Regions from separate parts of the Pseudomonas gozinkensis genome, predicted to be linked through region 2. Evidence: predicted binding sites of a transcription regulator. Region 2 holds the regulator's gene; each other region holds the start of a gene.
The links. Region 2 encodes sigma-54, which starts transcription at its own class of promoters, with help from an activator protein. Its sites were predicted from a motif close to ANTGGCATNNANNTTGCTNT; they were not measured.
Positions count from the first base shown of each region.

Region 1: a site for sigma-54 is predicted at 5,499-5,518, ahead of IHQ43_RS07905 (flagellar basal body rod protein FlgF). Genes of this name have one in related genera too.
Region 3: a site for sigma-54 is predicted at 5,047-5,066, ahead of glnA (type I glutamate--ammonia ligase). Genes of this name have one in related genera too.

Region 1 is NZ_CP062253.1:1,748,927-1,756,145, forward strand. Features, by position in the region: gene IHQ43_RS07875 (MFS transporter) at 1-70, opposite strand, end outside; gene IHQ43_RS07880 (hypothetical protein) at 166-345, opposite strand; gene IHQ43_RS29685 (hypothetical protein) at 419-550, opposite strand; gene IHQ43_RS07885 (amino acid aminotransferase) at 853-2,046, opposite strand; gene IHQ43_RS07890 (4a-hydroxytetrahydrobiopterin dehydratase) at 2,046-2,402, opposite strand; gene phhA (phenylalanine 4-monooxygenase) at 2,520-3,311, opposite strand; gene IHQ43_RS07900 (sigma-54-dependent transcriptional regulator) at 3,702-5,261, shown strand; gene IHQ43_RS07905 (flagellar basal body rod protein FlgF) at 5,573-6,313, shown strand; gene flgG (flagellar basal-body rod protein FlgG) at 6,359-7,144, shown strand; gene flgH (flagellar basal body L-ring protein FlgH) at 7,198-7,219, shown strand, end outside.
Region 2 is NZ_CP062253.1:1,062,384-1,069,602, forward strand. Features, by position in the region: gene IHQ43_RS04570 (class II fumarate hydratase) at 1-507, shown strand, start outside; gene IHQ43_RS04575 (hypothetical protein) at 535-975, shown strand; gene IHQ43_RS04580 (superoxide dismutase) at 977-1,588, shown strand; gene IHQ43_RS04585 (ZIP family metal transporter) at 1,619-2,512, shown strand; gene IHQ43_RS04590 (HPr family phosphocarrier protein) at 2,551-2,826, opposite strand; gene rapZ (RNase adapter RapZ) at 2,842-3,699, opposite strand; gene ptsN (PTS IIA-like nitrogen regulatory protein PtsN) at 3,702-4,166, opposite strand; gene hpf (ribosome hibernation-promoting factor, HPF/YfiA family) at 4,178-4,486, opposite strand; gene IHQ43_RS04610 (RNA polymerase factor sigma-54) at 4,560-6,053, opposite strand; gene lptB (LPS export ABC transporter ATP-binding protein) at 6,513-7,219, opposite strand, start outside.
Region 3 is NZ_CP062253.1:411,725-418,943, reverse strand. Features, by position in the region: gene IHQ43_RS01860 (glycogen/starch/alpha-glucan phosphorylase) at 1-528, opposite strand, end outside; gene IHQ43_RS01855 (YkgJ family cysteine cluster protein) at 787-1,224, shown strand; gene typA (translational GTPase TypA) at 1,418-3,238, opposite strand; gene thiI (tRNA uracil 4-sulfurtransferase ThiI) at 3,378-4,832, opposite strand; gene glnA (type I glutamate--ammonia ligase) at 5,160-6,566, shown strand; gene IHQ43_RS01835 (DUF4124 domain-containing protein) at 6,832-7,219, shown strand, end outside.

The DNA of each region.
Region 1 (7,219 bases), 690 kb from region 2:
CGATGAAGGTGAACAGGACGATGGAAACGACTTGCAGCGTGACCGCCAGGGGGCGCTGGGGTTCTGGCATAGAGGACGACATGGGTAACAATCCACGGGAAGAGCAGAATAGATAGGCTGCTCATGATACCGATGCGGACGCGTCTGGGGCGGGGAAAAGTAAAACTATTTGGCCGGGGCGACCAATTGCGTGGTGACCAGGGCGGCCAGGGCGTTTTCTTCGCTGCCGAAACGGGCGAGGAGGGCGGCCTGTTTCTCGGGCGAGAGACGGCTCCAGATCTCGATCATTTTCTCGGTGGCACCGATCAGGATCTCGGCCTGTTGTTCATCGAATTCTTTGGACATGGCAGCTCAGGTTTCAGGCAGTGTGGAAAGCGCATGTTAGCGCTTTCCACACGGTCTGTACGGCGGGTGTTACTTACTCTTCGCTGTCGGCCGGACGGCTCTCGGCGGCTTCTTTCGGCTCGGGCTGTTGGGCACCGGCTTGTTGCGTGGTCGTCTGCTCAGTTTCGTGCAGGCTTGGGAAGGGGAGATTCGGAATCTCGTGCATGGTTGCGCTCCTCGCTAAGTCTGTTGATAGATCTGGTAGATCCGCGCTTTCAGAAAGCTTGCGAAGGATACAGCAGGAAAAGTGACAAATAGATTTTTAAATCCATTTGTTTCGACGGGCGGGATTGTCTAGACAAGTGCGGCAAGGTGACGCAGCCCTGATCGACCCCACGTTCCGTGCCTGATCGTTCCCACGCTCCGCGTGGGAATGCCTCAATGGACGCTCCGCGTCCGCTTCGGCAGTGACGCAGAGCGTCCCGTGCTGCATTCCCACGCAGAGCGTGGGAACGATCACGGAGAGGGTTATTTGCAGACGTTGGCGATCGCTTCGGCCAGCAAGTCGAGGCGCGTCGCATCAATTCCCGCGACGTTGGCCCGGCCCGAGCTGACCATGTACACGCTGTGATGCTCGCGCAGGTTCTTCACCTGTTCCGGCGACAGGCCGGTGTAGGAGAACATCCCGCGTTGCACGCCAATGTGCGCAAATCGCTCGCGCAGGCCGTGCGGCTCCAGTGCTTCCACCAGACCGCTGCGCAGCTGGGCGATGCGCAGACGCATGGCTTCCACTTCGTCGGCCCAGCGACGTTTCAGCTCCGGGTCGGCGAGGATCGTGGCGACCACAGCCGCGCCGTGATCCGGCGGCGTCGACCACAGGTTACGGGCGATGTGCGCCAGCTGGCTGCGAATGTCGATGAGCTTGTCAGCGGTTTTCGCGCTGACGATCAACGCACCGGTACGGTCGCGATACAGGCCGAAGTTCTTCGAGCAGGAACTGGTGATCAGCAGCTCGGGTAACTCGGCGGCGAACAGCCGGGTCGACCACGCATCCTGCTCCAGACCGTCGCCAAAGCCCTGGTAGGCAAAGTCGATCAACGGCAGCAGATCGCGACGACGTACCACGTCCAGCACCCGCTGCCAGTCGTCGTGACTCAGGTCGAAACCGGTCGGGTTGTGGCAGCATGCGTGCAGCAGCACCACATCGCCTTTTGGTACTTCATTGAGCACGGCGAGCATCGCGTCGACGTCGAGGCGGTTGTCGCTGCCGACGTACGGGTAATGGCTGATCTTGACCCCGGCCGCCGCGAAAATCGTTTCGTGGATCGGCCAGGTCGGGTTGCTCAGCCATACGCCTTTGCCCGGCAGGCATTGCGCGATGAAGTCCGCCGCCAGACGCAAGGCGCCAGTGCCACCCGGAGTCTGGGTGGCGCCGGCGCGTTGCCCGGCGATCAGTGCCGAATCGGCACCGAGCACCAGCTCGTTGATGACCTTGCCGAACAGCGGATTGCCGTGGCCTCCGATGTAAGTCTTGGTGTCCTGGCTCTCGACCAGACGCGCCTCGGCGATTTTCACCGCTTCGGGAATCGGCGTCAGGCCCTGGGCGTCCTTGTAGACACCCACGCCGAGATCGAACTTGCGCGGATTGGAGTCCTGCGCGTAGGCCTCCATCAGGCCGAGGATCGGGTCGCCGGGCACCCGGCCGATGGCGTCGAAGTGCATTACTTGCGTCCTTCTGCGGTCTTGGCCACTTCGTCAGTGCGCGCGGCCATGATGAAGTCGTTGCGGTGCAGACCCTTGATCGAGTGGCTCCACCAGGTCACGGTGACTTTGCCCCATTCGGTCAGCAGGCCCGGGTGGTGACCTTCAGCCTCGGAGATCTCGCCGACGGCGTTGGTGAAGGCCAGCGCGTGTTTGAAGTTCTTGAACAGGAAGACCTTTTCCAGCTGCATGATGCTGTCGCGTACTTCGATGTTCCAGTCAGGGATCTGCTTGATCAGGATCGGCAGTTCTTCATCGCTGACTTGTGGGGCATCGGCACGGCACGCTTCGCAATGGGCTTGGTTCAAAGTGGACATGGTTTGATTCCTGAGATCGGATGTCTTTTTTATAAGAGCTGTTACGGTCGTCAATGTCGCCACGCTAAACCAAAGTGGCGACGACTGACAGACTCACTTGTAAGCAAAAGTCGCGGGTCACGCAGCTTTTGGTTTTGGCGGAAATTTTGGTGCGTGCAGACCCAACTGCATGCCTTGCTTGACCATGGCCATGATGTCTTCGTGGGCCAGGTCGAACAGGCGCTTGAGGTTCGGCAGGACAAAATACAGCGGTTGCAGAATGTCGATGCGGTACGGCGTGCGCATGGCTTCCAGCGGATCGAAGGCTTGATGCTCGGGCTCGTCCGACAGGCTGTAAACGGTTTCCTTCGGCGAGGACAGGATGCCGCCGCCGTAGATGCGTTTGCCCTGCGGCGTGTCGACCAGGCCGAACTCGATGGTCATCCAGTACAGGCGCGCCAGATAAACGCGTTCTTCCTTGGTCGCTTGCAGGCCGAGCTTGCCGTAGGTGTGGGTAAATTCGGCGAACCACGGATTGGTCAACAGCGGGCAGTGGCCAAAGATCTCGTGGAAAATGTCCGGCTCTTGCAAGTAGTCCAGCTCTTCACGGGTGCGAATGAACGTGGCCACCGGAAACTGCTTGCTGGCGAGCAATTCGAAAAAGGTCTGGAAGGGGATCAGCGCGGGAACGCGGGCAACCTGCCAGCCGGTGGTCTCGCCGAGCACCTTGTTGATCTCGCCCAGTTGCGGGATGCGGTCGTGGGGCAGACCGAGTTTTTCGATACCGTCCAGGTATTCCTGGCACGCGCGACCCTCGATCACTTTCATCTGGCGGGTAATCAGCGTGTTCCACACCGCGTGTTCTTCGGCGGGGTAGTCGATAAAACCTTGCGCATCGGGCTCGCGGGCCACGTATTGCGTCTGCTTCATGCTGCTCTCCTGCGAGGGGAATTTCGTTCTTGTTATGTCCTGCGATGGACTGAGAAATACCCCGGAACGTTCGTTGTTGCAGCAGGTTGATGACCGGTCGAGTAGGAAAAGTCTCTTTGATTCGTAAAATTTTCGTTACGCTTCGTGCGATAAGTCGTGTTTGCGGTGACTGTCGGGTTTGAAAAGGCCCGTGGCTGTCACATAATCTTGACGACTATTTGCGCGCCTGGGCAGAAAACGAGACCAAGGTGCGTCGCAAAATCCTGTGGGAGCGAGCTTGCTCGCGATTGCGTCGGGACATTCAGCATTGATGTACCAGACAAATCGCTTTCGCGAGCAAGCTCGCTCCCACAGGGATTGTGTTCAACCCTATCTTCGTCGGGCCTTTATATGCGTATCAAAGTCCACTGCCAGAACCGCATCGGCATCCTTCGCGACATCCTCAATCTGCTGGTGGAGTACGGGATCAACGTCGCCCGTGGCGAGGTTGGCGGTGAGCATGGCAACGCGATCTACCTGCATTGCCCTAACCTGATCAACATTCAGTTCCAGGCGCTGCGGCCCAAGTTCGAGGCGATTGCCGGGGTGTTCGGCGTCAAGCGGGTAGGGCTGATGCCCAGCGAGCGGCGGCACATGGAGTTGAATGCGCTGCTGGGGGCGCTGGAGTTTCCGGTGTTGTCGATCGACATGGGCGGCTCCATTGTTGCGGCCAACCGTGCGGCGGCGCAGTTGCTTGGGGTGCGGGTGGACGAGGTGCCAGGGATTCCGCTGTCACGCTACGCCGAAGATTTCGACCTGCCGGAGCTGGTGCGCGCGAACAAGTCGCGAATCAACGGGATGCGGGTCAAGGTCAAGGGCGACATTTTTCTGGCCGACATCGCGCCGCTGCAATCGGAGCACGACGACAGCGAAGCCATGGCCGGTGCCGTGCTGACCTTGCACCGTGCGGACCGCGTCGGCGAGCGCATCTACAACGTGCGCAAACAGGAGCTGCGAGGCTTCGACAGTATCTTCCAGAGCTCGAAAGTGATGGCGGCGGTGGTGCGCGAAGCACGACGCATGGCGCCGCTGGATGCACCGCTTCTGATTGAAGGTGAAACCGGCACTGGCAAGGAATTGCTGGCGCGGGCCTGTCACCTGGCGAGCCCGCGCGGCCAGTCACCCTTGATGGCGCTCAACTGCGCTGGGCTGCCGGAGTCGATGGCCGAGACCGAGCTGTTCGGCTACGGCCCCGGTGCCTTTGAAGGCGCGCGGGCCGAAGGCAAGCTCGGGCTGCTGGAACTGACGGCGGGCGGCACGCTGTTCCTCGATGGCGTCGGCGAAATGAGCCCGCGCTTGCAGGTGAAATTGCTGCGCTTCCTGCAGGACGGCTGCTTCCGTCGCGTAGGCAGTGATGAAGAGGTTTACCTGGACGTACGGGTGATCTGCGCAACCCAGGTGGACTTGTCGGAGCTGTGCGCTCGCGGCGAGTTTCGTCAGGATCTGTATCACCGCTTGAACGTGCTTTCACTGCACATTCCGCCACTGCGCGAATGCCTCGACGGTTTGACGCCGCTGGTGGAGCACTTTCTCGATCAGGCCAGTCGGCAGATCGGCTGCCCGTTGCCGAAACTGGCGCCGGCGGCAATGGACCGGCTCAGTCGCTATCATTGGCCGGGCAACGTGCGGCAGCTGGAGAACGTATTGTTTCAGGCGGTTTCGCTGTGCGACGGCGGCACGGTCAAGGCCGAGCACATTCGTCTGCCGGATTACGGTGTGCGTCAGCCGCTTGGCGATTTCTCCCTCGAAGGCGGGCTCGACGAGATTGTCGGGCGCTTCGAGAAAGCGGTGCTGGAGCGCTTGTATTCCGAGCATCCGAGCAGCCGGCAGCTGGGCAAGCGGCTCGGGGTTTCGCACACCACGATTGCCAACAAGCTGCGTGAGTACGAAGTCGGCAAGAGTGAGTCTTAACCGGTAATTGCATCGCTTCTGGTGGCCTCATCGCGAGCAAGCTCGCTCCCACAGTGGACATGCGATCTCTTGTGGGAGCGAGCTTGCTCGCGAAAGCGGTAGTCCGGGCAACCTCCGCGTCGGTGTTTGCCGCCAAGCGGCATGACACCGCCGGTTTTTCGTCTTCGATACATTTCCCTCCTCTCCGCAAAATCCCTCAAGTCCTTTGTTTACCGGGCCTTCGGCCGCCAGAAAAAAGTTGGTCTGCAAATTGCTTATGGCTCAGCAGTACAGCGGTGGGCGGCAAACGTCCGGCATGCAGAGGAAAGAGTGTGGACAAGTACCTTTATGTGGCAATGACCGGCGCCAGCCAGAACGCACTGGCGCAAAAGGCTCATGCCAACAACCTGGCGAACATCTCCACCAACGGTTTTCAGCGCGACCTGGAGCAGGCGCGTTCGATGCCGGTATTCGGTGACAGCTTTCCGGCGCGTGCGTTTGCCATGAGCGAACGGCCCGCCACCGACTTCACGCCGGGCTCGCTGGTGCAGACCGGCCGTGACCTCGACGTCGCCGTCAGCGGCAACGGCTTCATCGCCGTGCAGAACCCCAATGGCGGTGAAAGCTACGTGCGCACCGGCAGCCTCAATATCGATGCCCTCGGCGTCTTGCGTGCCGGCAACGGCATGCCGGTCATGGGCAATGGCGGGCCGATCGCCGTGCCGCCGGAGCAGCAGGTGGAAGTCGGTGAAGACGGCACCATCAGCATCCGTGCGATGGGCGAAGGCCCGCGCGTCATGGCCGAAGTCGACCGCATCAAGCTGGTCAACCCGGACATCAAGAACATGAACAAGGGCCTGGACGGTTCGATTTACACCAAGGACGGCCAGCCTGCGCCGGCCGATGCCAACGTCAAACTGGTGTCGGGTTTCCTGGAGTCGAGCAACGTCAATGCCGTGGAAGAAATGACGTCGGTGCTGGCCCTGGCCAAGCAGTTCGAGTTGCACGTCAAGATGATGAACACCGCCAAAGACGACGACCAGGCCATGGCTCGGGTCTTGCAGATCAGCTAATTATCAGAACGTCGCGCCGTAAAACAGGCGCACGAGGAGAATCGAATGCTTCCGGCTCTATGGGTTGCCAAAACCGGTCTGTCCGCCCAGGACACCAACCTGACCACCATTTCCAACAACCTGGCGAACGTGTCGACCACGGGTTTCAAACGTGACCGCGCCGAGTTCCAGGACCTGCTGTACCAGATCAAGCGTCAGCCAGGCGCCCAGTCGACCCAGGACAGCGAGCTGCCGTCGGGTCTGCAAGTGGGTACCGGTGTGCGCATCGTCGGCACCCAGAAGAACTTCACCGCCGGCAGCTTGCAAACCACCGAGCAGCCGCTGGACATGGCCATCGACGGTCGCGGTTTCTTCCAGATCCTGCAACCGGACGGCACCACGTCCTACACCCGTGACGGTACTTTCCACCTCGACTCCAACGGCCAGATCGTCAACGCCAGCGGTTTCGCCCTGGAGCCGGCGATTGTCATCCCGAACAACGCCCAGACCTTCACTGTAGGTCGTGACGGCACCGTGTCGATCACCATTGCCGGCAACCCTGCCGCCCAGGTGATCGGCAACCTGCAAACCGCCGACTTCATCAACCCGGCCGGTCTGCAAGCGGTGGGCAACAACCTGTTCCTGGAAACCGCCGCTTCCGGTGCACCGCAAGTCGGTACTCCGGGCCTGAACGGTTTCGGTACCACCCTGCAGAACACCCTGGAAACCTCCAACGTCAGTACTGTGGAAGAGATGGTCAACATGATCACCACCCAGCGCGCGTACGAGATGAACTCCAAGGTGATCTCCACCGCCGACCAGATGCTCTCGTTCGTAACGCAGAATCTGTAATCAAGTCTATGAGGCGGCCATGAGGTCGCCTGCAACACCGTGAGGTAAGGGTCATGAAGCGCTTTGTATCTGTTG
Region 2 (7,219 bases):
TGGATGAACTCCGGCCCGCTCGCCGGTCTCGGTGAAATCGAACTGGAAGGGCTGCAACCGGGCTCGTCGATCATGCCGGGCAAGGTCAATCCGGTGATTCCGGAAGCCACCGCGATGGTGGCCGCGCAAGTGATCGGCAACGATTCGGTGATCACTATCGCCGGGCAGTCGGGCAATTTCGAACTGAACGTGATGCTGCCGATCATCGCCCAGAACCTGCTGAGCAGCATCGAGTTGCTGGCCAACTCCAGCCGACTGCTGGGTGACAAGGCGATTGCCAGCTTCAAGGTCAACGAGTCGCGTCTCAAGGAAGCGCTCTCGCGTAACCCGATTCTGGTCACCGCGCTCAACCCGATCATCGGTTACCAGAAAGCCGCCGAGATCGCCAAGCAGGCCTACAAACAGGGCCGCCCGGTGATCGACGTTGCGCTGGAACATACCGACCTGTCGCGCAGCCAGCTGGAAGAGTTGCTCAATCCCGAGAAACTCACCGCTGGCGGCGTGTAAGCACCGCAACCGCTTTGGAGGTTCACCATGGAGCACTGGAAACGCACGATCGAACGGGCCAATCGCTGCTTCATGCTGGGCGAGCTGATCGATGCCCGCGAGGCCTATCTGCAAGCGCTGGCCCTGGCGCAGGTGTTGTTCGAGCGCTGGGCCGATGCCGACGAAGCGGTGGCGGCCTGCGTCATCTCCCACCACAACCTGGCGGATCTGCATCTGCGTCTGAATCAGCCGGAGGAGAGCGCCGAATACCTGTGCGCGATCCATCAACGGCTGTTGCAGACCATGCAGGACGAACGCCTGCGCCCGGCGCTGCGTGAAGCGGCGCTGCGCCAGAGCAGCAAGACCTACGTCGAGTTGCTCAATTTCATCAGCGAACACGGCGAATACCCGCGCACCCAGCGCTTGCTGCACCCGGATACCGGCAATGCGCGCCGCGCGCCTGCCCCACATCACCATGGAGTCCACTGAAATGGCTTTTACCCTGCCAGCCTTGCCTTACGCCTACGACGCACTGGAACCACACATCGATGCGCAGACCATGGAGATCCACTACACCAAGCATCACCAGACCTACATCAACAACCTGAACGCAGCGGTCGAGGGCACTGAGTTCGCGGAGTGGCCAGTGGAAAAACTGGTCGCCAGCGTCCAGCAACTGCCGGAAAAACTTCGCGCGGCGGTAATCAATCAGGGCGGCGGTCACGCCAACCATTCGCTGTTCTGGGAAGTGATGGTGCCTGGCGGTGGCGGCAAGCCGGACGGCGCGCTGGCCAAGGCGATTGATGAGCAACTGGGTGGCCTCGACAGCTTCAAGGAGGCCTTCACCAAAGCCGCGCTGACCCGTTTCGGCAGTGGCTGGGCATGGCTCAGTGTCACTCCGGACAAGAAACTGGTGGTGGAAAGCAGCGGCAACCAGGACAGCCCGCTCATGAACGGCAACACGCCGATTCTCGGGCTCGACGTTTGGGAGCACGCCTACTACCTGCGTTATCAAAACCGCCGTCCGGAGTACATCAGCGCGTTCTACAACGTGATCAACTGGCCGCAAGTCGCTGCGCGCTATCAGGCCGCGCTGGTTTGAGTCTCCAATAAAAACAATCCAAGGCTGACTATGGGCACTGAAACACTGGCGATCGGAAGTGGGCGTATGTTTCGTTACGCAATCGGATCGTTGCTGCTGTTGGCGGGCATGACCTTGTTGGTCGCCCACGGACTGGAATGGCTGAATCTGGAACCAAGGCTGTCGCGGGCGTTGCAGGGCGGTGCGATTTGCGCCCTCGGTACCGCGCTCGGCGCAGTTCCGGTGCTGGTGATCCGCAACATGCCTCAGGCGTTGGGCGATACGCTGTTGGGTTTTGGCGCCGGTGTGATGCTGGCGGCGACCGCGTTTTCGCTGATCGTGCCGGGAATCGCCGCCGCCGAAAGTCTGGGGCTGAGTCCATGGGGCGCCAGCGGCCTGATCTGCTTCGGCATCATGCTCGGGGCGTTCGGCCTGTATCTGGTTGATCGCCGGGTGTCGGGCGCCTCGCCGGAAATGCTCATCGGCACGGTCGAGCATCCGGTGATTCCGCCGCGGATCTGGTTGTTCGTGTTCGCCATTATTGCCCATAACATCCCGGAAGGTATGGCGGTCGGAGTATCTGCCGGCGGTGGAATGCCCGATGCAGACAGTCTGGCGATGGGCATTGCCTTGCAGGATGTGCCGGAAGGGCTGGTGATTGCACTGGTGCTGGCAGGGGCCGGGATGTCGCGGGTCAAGGCGTTCTTGATTGGCGCAGCTTCAGGGCTGGTCGAACCGGTGTTCGCGCTGCTCTGTGCGTGGCTGGTCAGTCTTGCCGAACTGTTGTTGCCTTTGGGATTGGCGTTGGCGGCAGGTGCGATGCTGCTGGTGGTGACGCACGAGGTCATCCCGGAGTCGCGACGCAATGGTCACGAGAAGCTGGCAAGCCTGGGATTGTTGATCGGCTTCTGTCTGATGATGGTGATGGATACGGCGTTGGGTTGAACCGGAGGAGGGAGCGGGCTCCCTCGCCTCAAGCGTGTTCAACCACCTTCATCGAAGTAGTTATTGATCAGCGCGACCAGCGCGTCCATGGCTTCCTGTTCCTGATGGCCATCGGTACTCAGGTGGATTTTGGTGCCCTTGCCGGCAGCGAGCATCATCATCGCCATGATGCTTTTGCCATCAACCGTGGTTTCCGGGGTGCGGCCCACTCTGATCGTGCAGTCGGGATACTGACCCGCCACGCCAACGAACTTTGCAGACGCACGGGCATGCAGGCCCAGCTTGTTGATGATTTCTATTTCCCGAGCAGGCATCGCGGTGTAAATCCTTTAGCTGAGGTCGCGGTGGCGAACCTGGACGTTCTTCAGGGTCTTCTGCAGCGCCTGGCCAAGACGTTCGGTCAGGTAAACGGAACGGTGATGCCCGCCGGTGCAGCCTATGGCAATGGTGACGTAAGCACGGTTGCTCGCCGCAAAGCGGGGCAACCATTTGTGCAGATAAGCGTAAATATCCTGGTACATCTCCTCGACCTCCGGCTGGGCCGCCAGATATTCGGCGACCGGCTGATCGAGACCGGATTGCGCGCGCAGTTCCGGTTTCCAGTAGGGGTTCGGCAGGCAGCGTACATCGAACACCAGATCTGCATCTACCGGCATGCCGCGTTTGAAACCGAAAGACTCCACCAGAAACGCGGTGCCCGGCTCCGGCTGGTTCAGCAGGCGTAACTTTATCGTGTCACGTAGCTGGTACAGGTTGAGATTGGTGGTGTTGATCTTCAGGTCGGCGAGATCGGCAATCGGCCCGAGTAGGGCGCTTTCATCCTGAATGGCTTCTGCCAGCGAACGATTGGCGTTGCTCAGTGGATGGCGGCGGCGCGTTTCAGAGAAACGCTTGAGCAGGGTTTCCTCGTCGGCATCCAGATACAGAACATCGCATTGAATGTGCTTGGCGCGCGCGTCTTCAAGCAGTTCAGGAAAACGGGTCAGATGGCTGGGCAGATTGCGTGCATCGATCGAAACTGCCACTAGCGGCTGCGCCAGCTCGGTATGGATCAGCGCGCGTTCGGCCAGCTCTGGCAGCAGGCCTGCCGGCAGGTTATCGATGCAGTAGTAGCCGTTGTCCTCAAGGACATCCAGGGCGGTACTTTTACCCGAGCCGGAACGGCCACTGACAATGATCAAGCGCATGATTACGGCCTGTTCTGTTCTTCCAGTACAACCTGGTACAAGGCTTCGTTGCTTGGTGCGCTGCGCAGTCTGTCGCGCACGTCCTTGCGGTCGAGCATGCTGGCGATCTGGCGTAACAGCTCCAGGTGCGCATCGGTGGCGGCTTCCGGTACCAGCAGGACGAACAGCAGGTCCACAGGCGCGCCGTCGATAGCGTCGAAATCGATAGGGGCATCAAGGTGCATCAGCGCACTGATCGGCGCTTCACAGCCCTTGAGGCGGCAGTGAGGAATGGCGATGCCGTTGCCAAAACCGGTGGAACCCAGTTTTTCACGGGCAATCAATGCCTCGAAGACATCTTGCATCTCCAGATCCGGGACTTCCCGGGCGATCAGGTTGGCAATTTGTTCGAGGGCTTTCTTTTTACTGCCGCCCGGCACGTTCACCAGGGAACGGCCGGGGGTCAGGATACTTTCAAGTCGGATCATGGGGGTGGGCGTTATCGACCGGTAGCGCCCTGAAGCAGGCTCTGGGTCTTTTCCTTATGCTTTTTGAGTTGTTTATCAAGCTTGTCGGTCAGCGCGTCGATCGCAGCGTACATGTCGGTATGTTCCGCATTTGCGACGACCTCATTGCCGGGAATATGCAGCGTGGCTTCGATTTTCTGCTTCAGCTTTTCGACGCACATCGTGACTTGCACGTTGGTGATCTTGTCGAAATGTCCCTCAAGCCTCTTGAGCTTTTGCTCAACGTACTCACGGAGAGGTTGGGTAACTTCCAGTTGGTGTCCACTGATGTTGACTTGCATACAGCTTCTCCTTCGTTGCCAGTGCATAAAGCGGCAGGCCGAAGAGCCTGCCACTGGAACGCTGTAACGTGGCTTACATCAACCGCTTGCGTTCGCTCGAAGGCGCGATCCCAAGGGATTCGCGGTACTTGGCGACGGTGCGGCGAGCCACCTGAATGCCTTGTGCCTCCAGTAAACCAGCGATCTTGCTGTCACTCAACGGCTTTTTCTGATTTTCCGCGGCAACCAGTTTCTTGATGATCGCGCGGATCGCCGTGGACGAGCATTCACCGCCTTCGGAGGTGCTCACATGACTGGAGAAAAAGTATTTCAGTTCATATATGCCCCGCGGGGTATGCATGAATTTCTGCGTGGTCACCCGGGAAATCGTCGACTCGTGCATGCCAACCGCTTCGGCGATGTCATGCAGGACCAGCGGCTTCATGGCTTCGTCGCCGTACTCCAGAAAACCGCGCTGATGTTCGACGATCTGGGTGGCCACTTTCATCAGGGTTTCGTTGCGGCTCTGCAGGCTCTTGATGAACCAGCGGGCTTCCTGCAACTGATTGCGCATGAAGGTGTTGTCGGCGCTGGTGTCTGCGCGGCGCACGAAACCGGCGTATTGGGCGTTGACCCGCAGACGGGGCACCGACTCCTGGTTCAGCTCAACCAACCAGCGTTCGTTGTCCTTGCGCACGATCACGTCAGGCACTACGTATTCGGCTTCGGTGGACTCGATCTGCGAGCCAGGTCGCGGGTTCAGGCTCTGTACCAGTTCGATGACCTGGCGCAGTTCGTCTTCCTTGAGCTTCATGCGCCGCATCAGCTGGCTGTAGTCACGGCTGCCGAGCAGGTCGATGTAATCGGTGACCAGGCGCTTGGCTTCGGTCAGCCAAGGGGTCTTGGCCGACAGCTGGCGCAATTGCAGCAACAGACATTCGCCCAGGTTGCGAGCACCAATGCCGGCCGGTTCGAACTGCTGAATGCGGTGCAGGACAGCTTCAATCTCGTCCAGCTCGATGTCGAGTTCCGGATCGAAGGCGTCGAGGATTTCTTCGAGGGTTTCGTCGAGGTAGCCCTGATTGTTGATGCAATCGATCAGGGTCACGGCGATCAGGCGATCGGTGTCGGACATCGGTGCCAGGTTCAACTGCCACAGCAGATGACTTTGCAGGCTCTCGCCGGCGGAGGTGCGGGTGGTGAAGTCCCACTCGTCATCGTCGCTGCTCGGCAGGCTGCTGGCGCTGGTCTGGTAGACATCTTCCCAGGCGGTGTCGACGGGCAGTTCGTTGGGGATTCGTTCGTTCCATTCGCCGTCTTCGAGATTATCGACGGTCGGCGCGGTTTCCTGGTAGGAGGGTTCCTGAATCTCGGTGTTGGGCTTCTGTTCGGCGTTGTCGGCCATGGGATCGGAGTTGTCGAAGTCGTCGCCGTCTTCCTGGCGTTCGAGCATCGGATTGGATTCCAGAGCCTCCTGGATTTCCTGTTGCAGATCCAGGGTCGACAATTGGAGCAGGCGGATGGCCTGTTGCAGCTGCGGTGTCATCGTCAGCTGCTGGCCCATTCTCAAGACTAGCGATGGTTTCATGGCAGGGGCTTAACACCTTATTCGCCGGCGCTATGCGCCATCCACTACAGGGCGCCGGAGCGCCAAACTTAAGCAAATTATATGCCCGAAACCGAAGTGTTTGCCTAGAGCGCTGTAACAATAAAAAGCGATAAAACTTTGTTGACGCGGCGATCCGGGCAGTGGTGAAAACCTTTGGAGCGTCGTGTTTGCCTAGAGCGCTGTAACAATAAAAAGCGATAAAACTTTGTTGACGCGGCGATCCGGGCAGTGGTGAAAATCTTTGGAGCGTCGTGTTTGCCTAGAGCGCTGTAACAATAAAAAGCGATAAAACTTTGTTGACGCGGCGATCCGGGCAGTGGTGAAAATCTTTGGAGCGTCGTGTTTGCCTGGAGCGCTGTAACAGTAAAAAGCGATAAAACCTTGTTGACCCATCCCGCTGGGTGGCGCCCGATCGAGCCGATCGGGCATCTGCGTGGCTTACAGGCGGAACTCGTGACCCAGATAAACTTCCTTCACCAGATCGTTGGCGAGGATGGTCGCGGAGTCGCCTTCGGCAATCAATTGGCCGTCGTTGACGATGTAGGCGGTTTCGCAGATATCCAGCGTCTCGCGGACGTTGTGGTCGGTGATCAGTACACCGATGCCCTTGGCCTTGAGGTGGTGGATGATCTGCTTGATGTCGCCGACCGAGATCGGGTCGACACCGGCGAACGGTTCGTCGAGCAGGATGAATTTCGGTGCGGTGGCCAGAGCGCGGGCAATTTCCACGCGGCGGCGCTCACCACCGGACAGGCTCATGCCGAGGTTGTCGCGGATGTGGCTGATGTGGAACTCCTGCAGCAGGCTTTCCAGCTCCTTGCGACGGCCGGCCTTGTCGAGCTCCTGACGGGTCTCGAGGATAGCCATGATGTTGTCGGCCACCGACAGTTTGCGGAAGATCGACGCTTCTTGCGGCAGATAGCCGATACCGGCCTTTGCACGACCGTGCATCGGCTGGTGACTGACGTCCAGGTCGTCGATCAGTACGCGACCCTGATCGGCCTGAACCAGGCCGACGATCATGTAGAAGCACGTGGTCTTGCCGGCGCCGTTCGGGCCGAGCAGGCCGACGATCTGGCCGCTGTCGATCGACAGGCTGACGTCACGCACAACCTGGCGGCTTTTATAGGCCTTGGCCAGGTGCT
Region 3 (7,219 bases), 650 kb from region 2:
GGGATTGCCGAAATCCAGCCAGTGCTCGGTCTGTTCCTGTTGCCAGCCGTCGACGATGGCCTGGCGGAACAACCCGTGCTCATAACGAATCCCGTAGCCGTGGCCGGCGATGCCGAGGGTCGACATGCTTTCCATGAAGCACGCCGCCAGGCGTCCGAGGCCACCGTTGCCCAGCGCCGCATCCGGCTCCAGGATGCGGATGCGCTCCAGATCGACGCCCAGTTCGGTCAGCGCTTCACGGGCGACGTCCAGCAGACCGAGGTTGCTCAGGCTGTCGTACAGCAAGCGGCCGATGAGAAATTCCAGCGAGAGGTAATACACCCGCTTCTGGCCTTTGCGGTAGATCTGCCGGGTGTGGTCCATCCAGTGCTCGACCATGTGATCGCGCGCCGCCAGCGCGATGGCTTCGAACCAGTCATGGTCGAAGGCGTGATCCGGGTCTTTGCCCACCGCGTAGGTGAGTTTGGTCAGGACGGCGTCGCGGAATGCGGCCACCTCTGCTTCGCGAACTAGTGGTTCTTGAGTCATCGATAGGACCTCGAGCGAGCGGGGAATTGTCAGAGCCTAGACGGTCTGACCGACGGTAGGGGCTCTGGTTCGGCAGTTTTTCCTGAGAGTGAGACTTCGTCCGGCATTACCTTGGCGAATGCCTTAATGAATGCAGGGGCCGTGCCGAATTGTCGGACGATGCTCGTGCATGAAGAAAAAATCTGGCGAAAGGTTGTTCAAAAATCCACCAGTCCCGGTATGATCGCGCGCCCTGATGCACACGCCTGGTAAACACCGATGATGAAGCCCAACCTGATCGCCGCAGCCGAGATCGACCGTCTCGATACCTGGGCCAAATATTCGGCCCCGATGTGCGGCTCGTGCGTTTCCAGCTGCTGCACGCTGCCGGTCGAGGTCAAGATCAAGGATCTGGTGCGCATCGGTGTGGTCGACGAGTTCGAACTGGGCGACCCGCCGAAGAACATCGCCAAGCGTCTGCAAAAAGAAGGTCTGGTCGAGCGCTTCAACCAGAAGTCGGGGATCTTCACCCTGCAGCGCATGAGCAACAACGATTGCTATTACCTGGATCGTAAGAGCCGCCTGTGCACCATTTATGACAAGCGCCCGGACACCTGCCGCAACCACCCGAAGATCGGCCCGCGCCCGGGCTATTGCGCGTACAAGCCGAAGGAAGTGGAGCGGGTGCAGAATTCGCGGTCGATCGAACGCTTCTGATCCCGACGCCTGATCGTTCCCACGCTCCGCGTGGGAATGCAGCCCGGGACGCTCCGCGTCCCAAGAGCCGAACGCAGAGCGTCCGTTGAGGCATTCCCGCGCAGAGCGTGGGAACGAGACTTTCAAAAGCCAGACAAACAAAAACGCCCCCGGTCTCTCGACCGGGGGCGTTTTTTTCAGCCTTGGCTAAATCTTATGCCTTGGCTTTCTTGGCAGCGCGGGTACGCTCGCTTTCGTCCAGGATCTTCTTGCGAAGACGGATGGACTTAGGAGTGACTTCGCACAGCTCGTCTTCCTGGATGTATTCCAGAGCCTGTTCCAGGGTGAAGCGAACAGGTGGGACCAGAGCGATGGTTTCGTCTTTACCCGAAGCACGCATGTTGTCGAGCTTCTTGCCTTTGGTAGGGTTCACACCCAGGTCGTTGTCGCGGGAGTTCTGACCAACGATCTGACCGTTGTAGATCTCCTGGCCGTGTTCTACGAACAGCTTGCCACGAGCCTGCAGGGTTTCCAGGGAGTAGGTCAGCGCCTTGCCGGTTTCAACCGAAACCAGAACGCCGTTCTGACGGCCGGACATGTGGCCCGACTTCACTGGAGCGTAACGGTCGAAGATCGAGGTCAGGATGCCAGCACCGTTGGTCAGGGTCAGGAACTGGTTACGGAAACCGATCAGACCGCGAGCAGGGATGTTGTATTCCAGACGAACACGGCCCTTGCCATCCGGCACCATGTTGCTCAGGTCGCCTTTACGCAGACCCATTTCTTCCATGACCTTGCCCTGGGATTCTTCAGGGATGTCGATGGTTACGTTTTCGAACGGTTCCTGCTTCACGCCGTCAACTTCACGGATGATCACTTCAGGACGGCCCAGCGCCAGCTCGAAGCCTTCGCGACGCATGGTTTCGATCAGTACCGAGAGGTGCAGCTCACCACGGCCGGAAACCTTGAACTTGTCAGCCGAGTCGCCTTCTTCAACGCGCAGTGCAACGTTGTACAGCAGCTCTTTGTCCAGACGATCCTTGATGTTACGGGAGGTCACGAACTTGCCTTCTTTACCGCAGAATGGCGAGTCGTTTACCTGGAAGGTCATGGAAACGGTTGGCTCGTCAACGGTCAGAGGCTTCATCGCCTCGACGTTGTTGATGTCACACAGGGTGTCGGAGATGAACAGCTCGTCGAAACCACTGATGCAGACGATGTCGCCGGCCGCTGCTTCTTCAACGTCAACGCGGTGCAGACCGTGGTGACCCATCAGCTTCAGGATACGACCGTTGCGGCGCTTGCCGTCGGCGCTGATAGCGACAACCGGGGTGTTCGGCTTGACGCGACCACGGGCGATACGGCCAACACCGATAACACCCAGGAAGCTGTTGTAGTCCAGAGCGGAGATCTGCATCTGGAACGGACCGTCACGGTCAACAGCCGGAGGCGGAACGTGGTCGACTACCGCCTGGTACAGCGCGGTCATGTCTTCGCCCATGGCGGTGTGGTCCAGACCGGCGATGCCGTTCAGGGCCGAAGCGTAAACAACCTGGAAGTCCAGTTGTTCTTCAGTAGCGCCCAGGTTGTCGAACAGATCGAAGATCTGGTCCAGAACCCAGTCAGGACGCGCGCCCGGACGGTCAACCTTGTTGATGACCACGATTGGACGCAGGCCGGCTTCGAAAGCCTTCTTGGTCACGAAACGGGTTTGCGGCATAGGGCCGTCTTGGGCGTCGACCAGCAGCAGCACGGAGTCAACCATGGACATAACGCGCTCAACTTCGCCGCCGAAGTCGGCGTGGCCCGGGGTGTCCACGATGTTGATGTGGTAGCCGTTCCAGTTGATGGCGGTGTTTTTCGCCAGAATGGTAATGCCGCGCTCTTTTTCCTGGTCGTTGGAGTCCATCACGCGCTCGTCGTTGAGCTCGTTGCGCTCCAGGGTGCCGGATTGACGCAGGAGTTTGTCTACCAGGGTGGTCTTACCATGGTCAACGTGGGCAATGATGGCGATGTTGCGTAGATTTTCGATCACTTGTGTATCTCGATCAGAGGATTCGGTTTGCTGACAAGTCTTGGCAGCGATTGACAGTAGTGTCCGGCATGGCCGTTACAGCTTGACGGCGGTGTCGGGGGGCCGGTGACGCAGGCCACAGGCAAACAGCCCCGGGCACTTAGCTCGGTCGATAAACGCGCACATTGGCATGCCCCTCACTGAGCAAATGGTGGGCATGCAGGCGACTCATCACGCCTTTGTCGCAATACAGCAGGTACTGGCGAGTAGGGTCCAGTTCCTTGAAACGAGCGTTCACTGCGTAGAACGGCATCGTCTGTACCTCTATGCCGGCGAGCTCCAGCGGGTCATCCTCGGCGGCATCCGGGTGACGGATGTCGATGACGATCTGACCAGCCAGCGCTTCGCTGACTTCTTCGATCTGCAAATCCTGGCCCAATTCGTCGATCACCCGATCGATCGGCACCAGTCTGGCGTTTGCGAGCGCACGCTCGAGCACCGCCATGTCGAATTCCTGCTCTTCGTGCTCGACCCGGCCACGCTTGGCGGCGGTCTTCGGGTTGACCGAGATGACGCCGCAGTATTCCGGCATGTGCCGGGCGAAATCACCGGTACCGATCTGGTCGGCCGTGTCGATGATATCCTGCTTGTGGGCGACGATCAGCGGTCGCAGCACCAGCTTGTCGGTGACGCAATCGATGACCGACAGGTTCGGCAACGTCTGGCTCGACACCTGGGAAATCGCTTCGCCGGTGACCAGCGCATCGATGTGCAGGCGTTCGGCAATGTTCGACGCCGCGCGCAACATCATACGCTTCAATACGACGCCCATATGACTGTCGTCGACCTTGCCGAGAATTTCGCCCAGTACTTCTTCGAACGGAACACTGACAAATAGCACGCGTTGCGAGCTGCCGTACTTCTTCCAGATGAAATGCGCGACTTCCATCACGCCCAATTCGTGGGCACGACCGCCCAGGTTGAAGAAGCAGAAGTGCGCCATCAGGCCGCGACGAATGATCTGGTACGCGGCAACCGTCGAGTCAAAGCCGCCGGACATCAATACCAGCGTCTGCTCCAGCGCACCGAGCGGATAGCCGCCGATGCCATTGTGTTGGCTGTGGATCACGAACAACCGTTTGTCGCGAACTTCGATGCGAACTTCGATTTCCGGCTGTTTCAGGTCGATTCCGGCAGCGCCACACTCACGGCGCAGCTTGCTGCCGACGTATTTTTCGACGTCCATCGAGCTGAATGCATGCTTGCCTGCACGCTTGCAGCGCACCGAAAAGATCTTCCCGGCCAGCGCATCGCCGTAGTGCTGCTTGCACTTCTCGGTGATGTCGTCGAAGTCACCCAGCGAGTACTCGTCGATCTGCAGGAAGTGCGCGATGCCCGGCATGCAGGTCAGGCGTTCGCCCATCTCTTTCAGGGCCTTGGGGTCGGTGACGCGGGTTTCCAGCTCGAGATTGTCCCACACACCGTTCACCACCACGGCCGGGTCCAGGTCGCGGAGCACGGTGCGGATGTTCTTGGCCAGTTGGCGGATGAATTTCGTCCGGACAGGTCGGCTTTTGATGGTGATCTCGGGGAAGACTTTTACGATTAGTTTCATGAAAACAGCGCGCGCAGGGCCAGCCGAAAAAGGGGGGCGCGGATTATAGCGGAAATTGCTCAAGGTTTAACCAGTTAATGTGCAGAAGGTTTTGTGCGCACCAAAACGGGTCATTTTTCGATTTGAGCGCTACATTAAAGGGCGAGATTTTCGCCTTTAAGGCGCTTTCGACCTTTAGAAGCGTGAATTTGGGGCAAAAAACCCATGCTGGGGCACTGGCATGCAATTTGCTCCCTTGTGAGGCAGGTTGCCTTGGCAGAGTATTCGCGCCGGCATCACCACTATTAAGGGCATCCACTACCCGCCCTAATTCACCCGGAGGACACTATGTCGAAGTCGGTTCAACTCATCAAAGATCATGACGTCAAGTGGATTGATCTGCGCTTCACGGACACCAAAGGCACTCAGCACCACGTGACCATGCCGGCTCGCGATGCGCTGGAAGACGACTTCTTCGAAGTTGGCAAGATGTTCGACGGTTCCTCCATCGCTGGCTGGAAAGGCATCGAAGCCTCCGACATGATCCTGCTGCCGGACGACGAAACCGCCGTTCTGGACCCGTTCACCGAAGAGCCGACCCTGATCCTGGTCTGCGACATCATCGAACCTTCGACCATGCAAGGTTACGATCGCGACCCGCGCGCCATCGCCCACCGCGCCGAGGAATACCTGAAGACCACCGGTATCGGTGACACCGTATTCGCCGGTCCAGAGCCAGAGTTCTTCATCTTCGACGAAGTGAAGTTCAAGTCCGACATCTCCGGTTCCATGTTCAAGATCTACTCCGAGCAAGGCTCGTGGATGTCCGACCAGGACGTGGAAGGCGGCAACAAAGGCCACCGTCCAGGCGTGAAAGGCGGCTACTTCCCGGTTCCGCCGTTCGACCACGACCACGAAATCCGTACTTCCATGTGCAACGCGCTGGAAGAGATGGGCCAGACCGTTGAAGTTCACCACCACGAAGTGGCAACTGCCGGTCAGAACGAAATTGGTGTCAAGTTCAACACCCTGGTGAAGAAAGCTGACGAAGTTCAGACTCTGAAATACGTTGTACACAACGTTGCCGACGCCTACGGCCGCACTGCGACCTTCATGCCGAAGCCGCTGTACGGCGACAACGGTTCGGGCATGCACGTTCACATGTCCATCTCCAAAGATGGCAAGAACACCTTCGCAGGTGAAGGTTATGCCGGCCTGTCCGATACCGCCCTGTACTTCATCGGCGGCATCATCAAGCACGGTAAGGCCCTGAACGGCTTCACCAACCCGGCCACCAACTCCTACAAGCGTCTGGTGCCAGGCTTCGAAGCTCCAGTGATGCTGGCCTACTCCGCTCGCAACCGTTCCGCCTCGATCCGTATTCCTTACGTCAACAGCCCACGCGGCCGTCGTATCGAAGCCCGTTTCCCGGATCCGGCTGCCAACCCGTACCTGGCTTTCGCAGCACTGCTGATGGCCGGCCTGGACGGTATCCAGAACAAGATCCACCCAGGCGATGCTGCCGACAAAAACCTGTACGACCTGCCGCCTGAAGAGGCGAAAGAGATCCCGCAAGTTTGCGGCAGCCTGAAAGAAGCCCTGGAAGAGCTGGACAAGGGCCGTGCGTTCCTGACCAAGGGCGGCGTGTTCTCCGACGACTTCATCGATGCTTACATCGCGCTGAAATCCGAAGAAGAAATCAAGGTCCGCACCTTCGTACACCCACTGGAATATGAGCTGTACTACAGCTGCTGATCCGGTAGCGCCGCGCTACGCGGCGTGACAAAAAGAGGCCTCCTTCGGGAGGCCTTTTTTGTGCCCGGATGTTTGATCGTTCCCACGCTCTGCGTGGGAATGCAGCCCGTGACGCTCCGCGTCACCGGACGCGGAGCGTCCCTTGAGGCGTTCCCACGCAGCGTGGGAACGATCAACCGAATAATCTCTGGATGTGTGCTGGGTTGGGCCAACCGCCGCGCCTGGCCTATGCTGCAACCCATCGCTTTCGTTACCGGTCGATTTCATGGGTCGCACCTTTCTCTACATTCTGCTGCTGATCGCCCTGCCCGCCGCCGCGCAGATCTACAAGTACACCGACGCCAGCGGCAACACGGTGTACAGCGATCACGCGCCGGACGGCGTGCAGGCGCAAGCGGTGGATTTGCCGCCGCTCAATAGCGTCCAGCCGCAGGCACCGAGTGCGCCATCGTCAGACACGGTTAGCCAAGCGCCGGCGCGCAATGCCTATGAAGTATTGGAGCTGACCGGCCTGCCCACCGAGGAAGCCCTGCGCGCCAACAACGGCACGTTCACGGTCAGTGTGCTGATCAAGCCGCGCCTGCAACCGCCGCATCAATTGCGTCTGCTGCTGGACGACGCGCCCTATGGCCAGCCGAGCAATGTGCCAATCC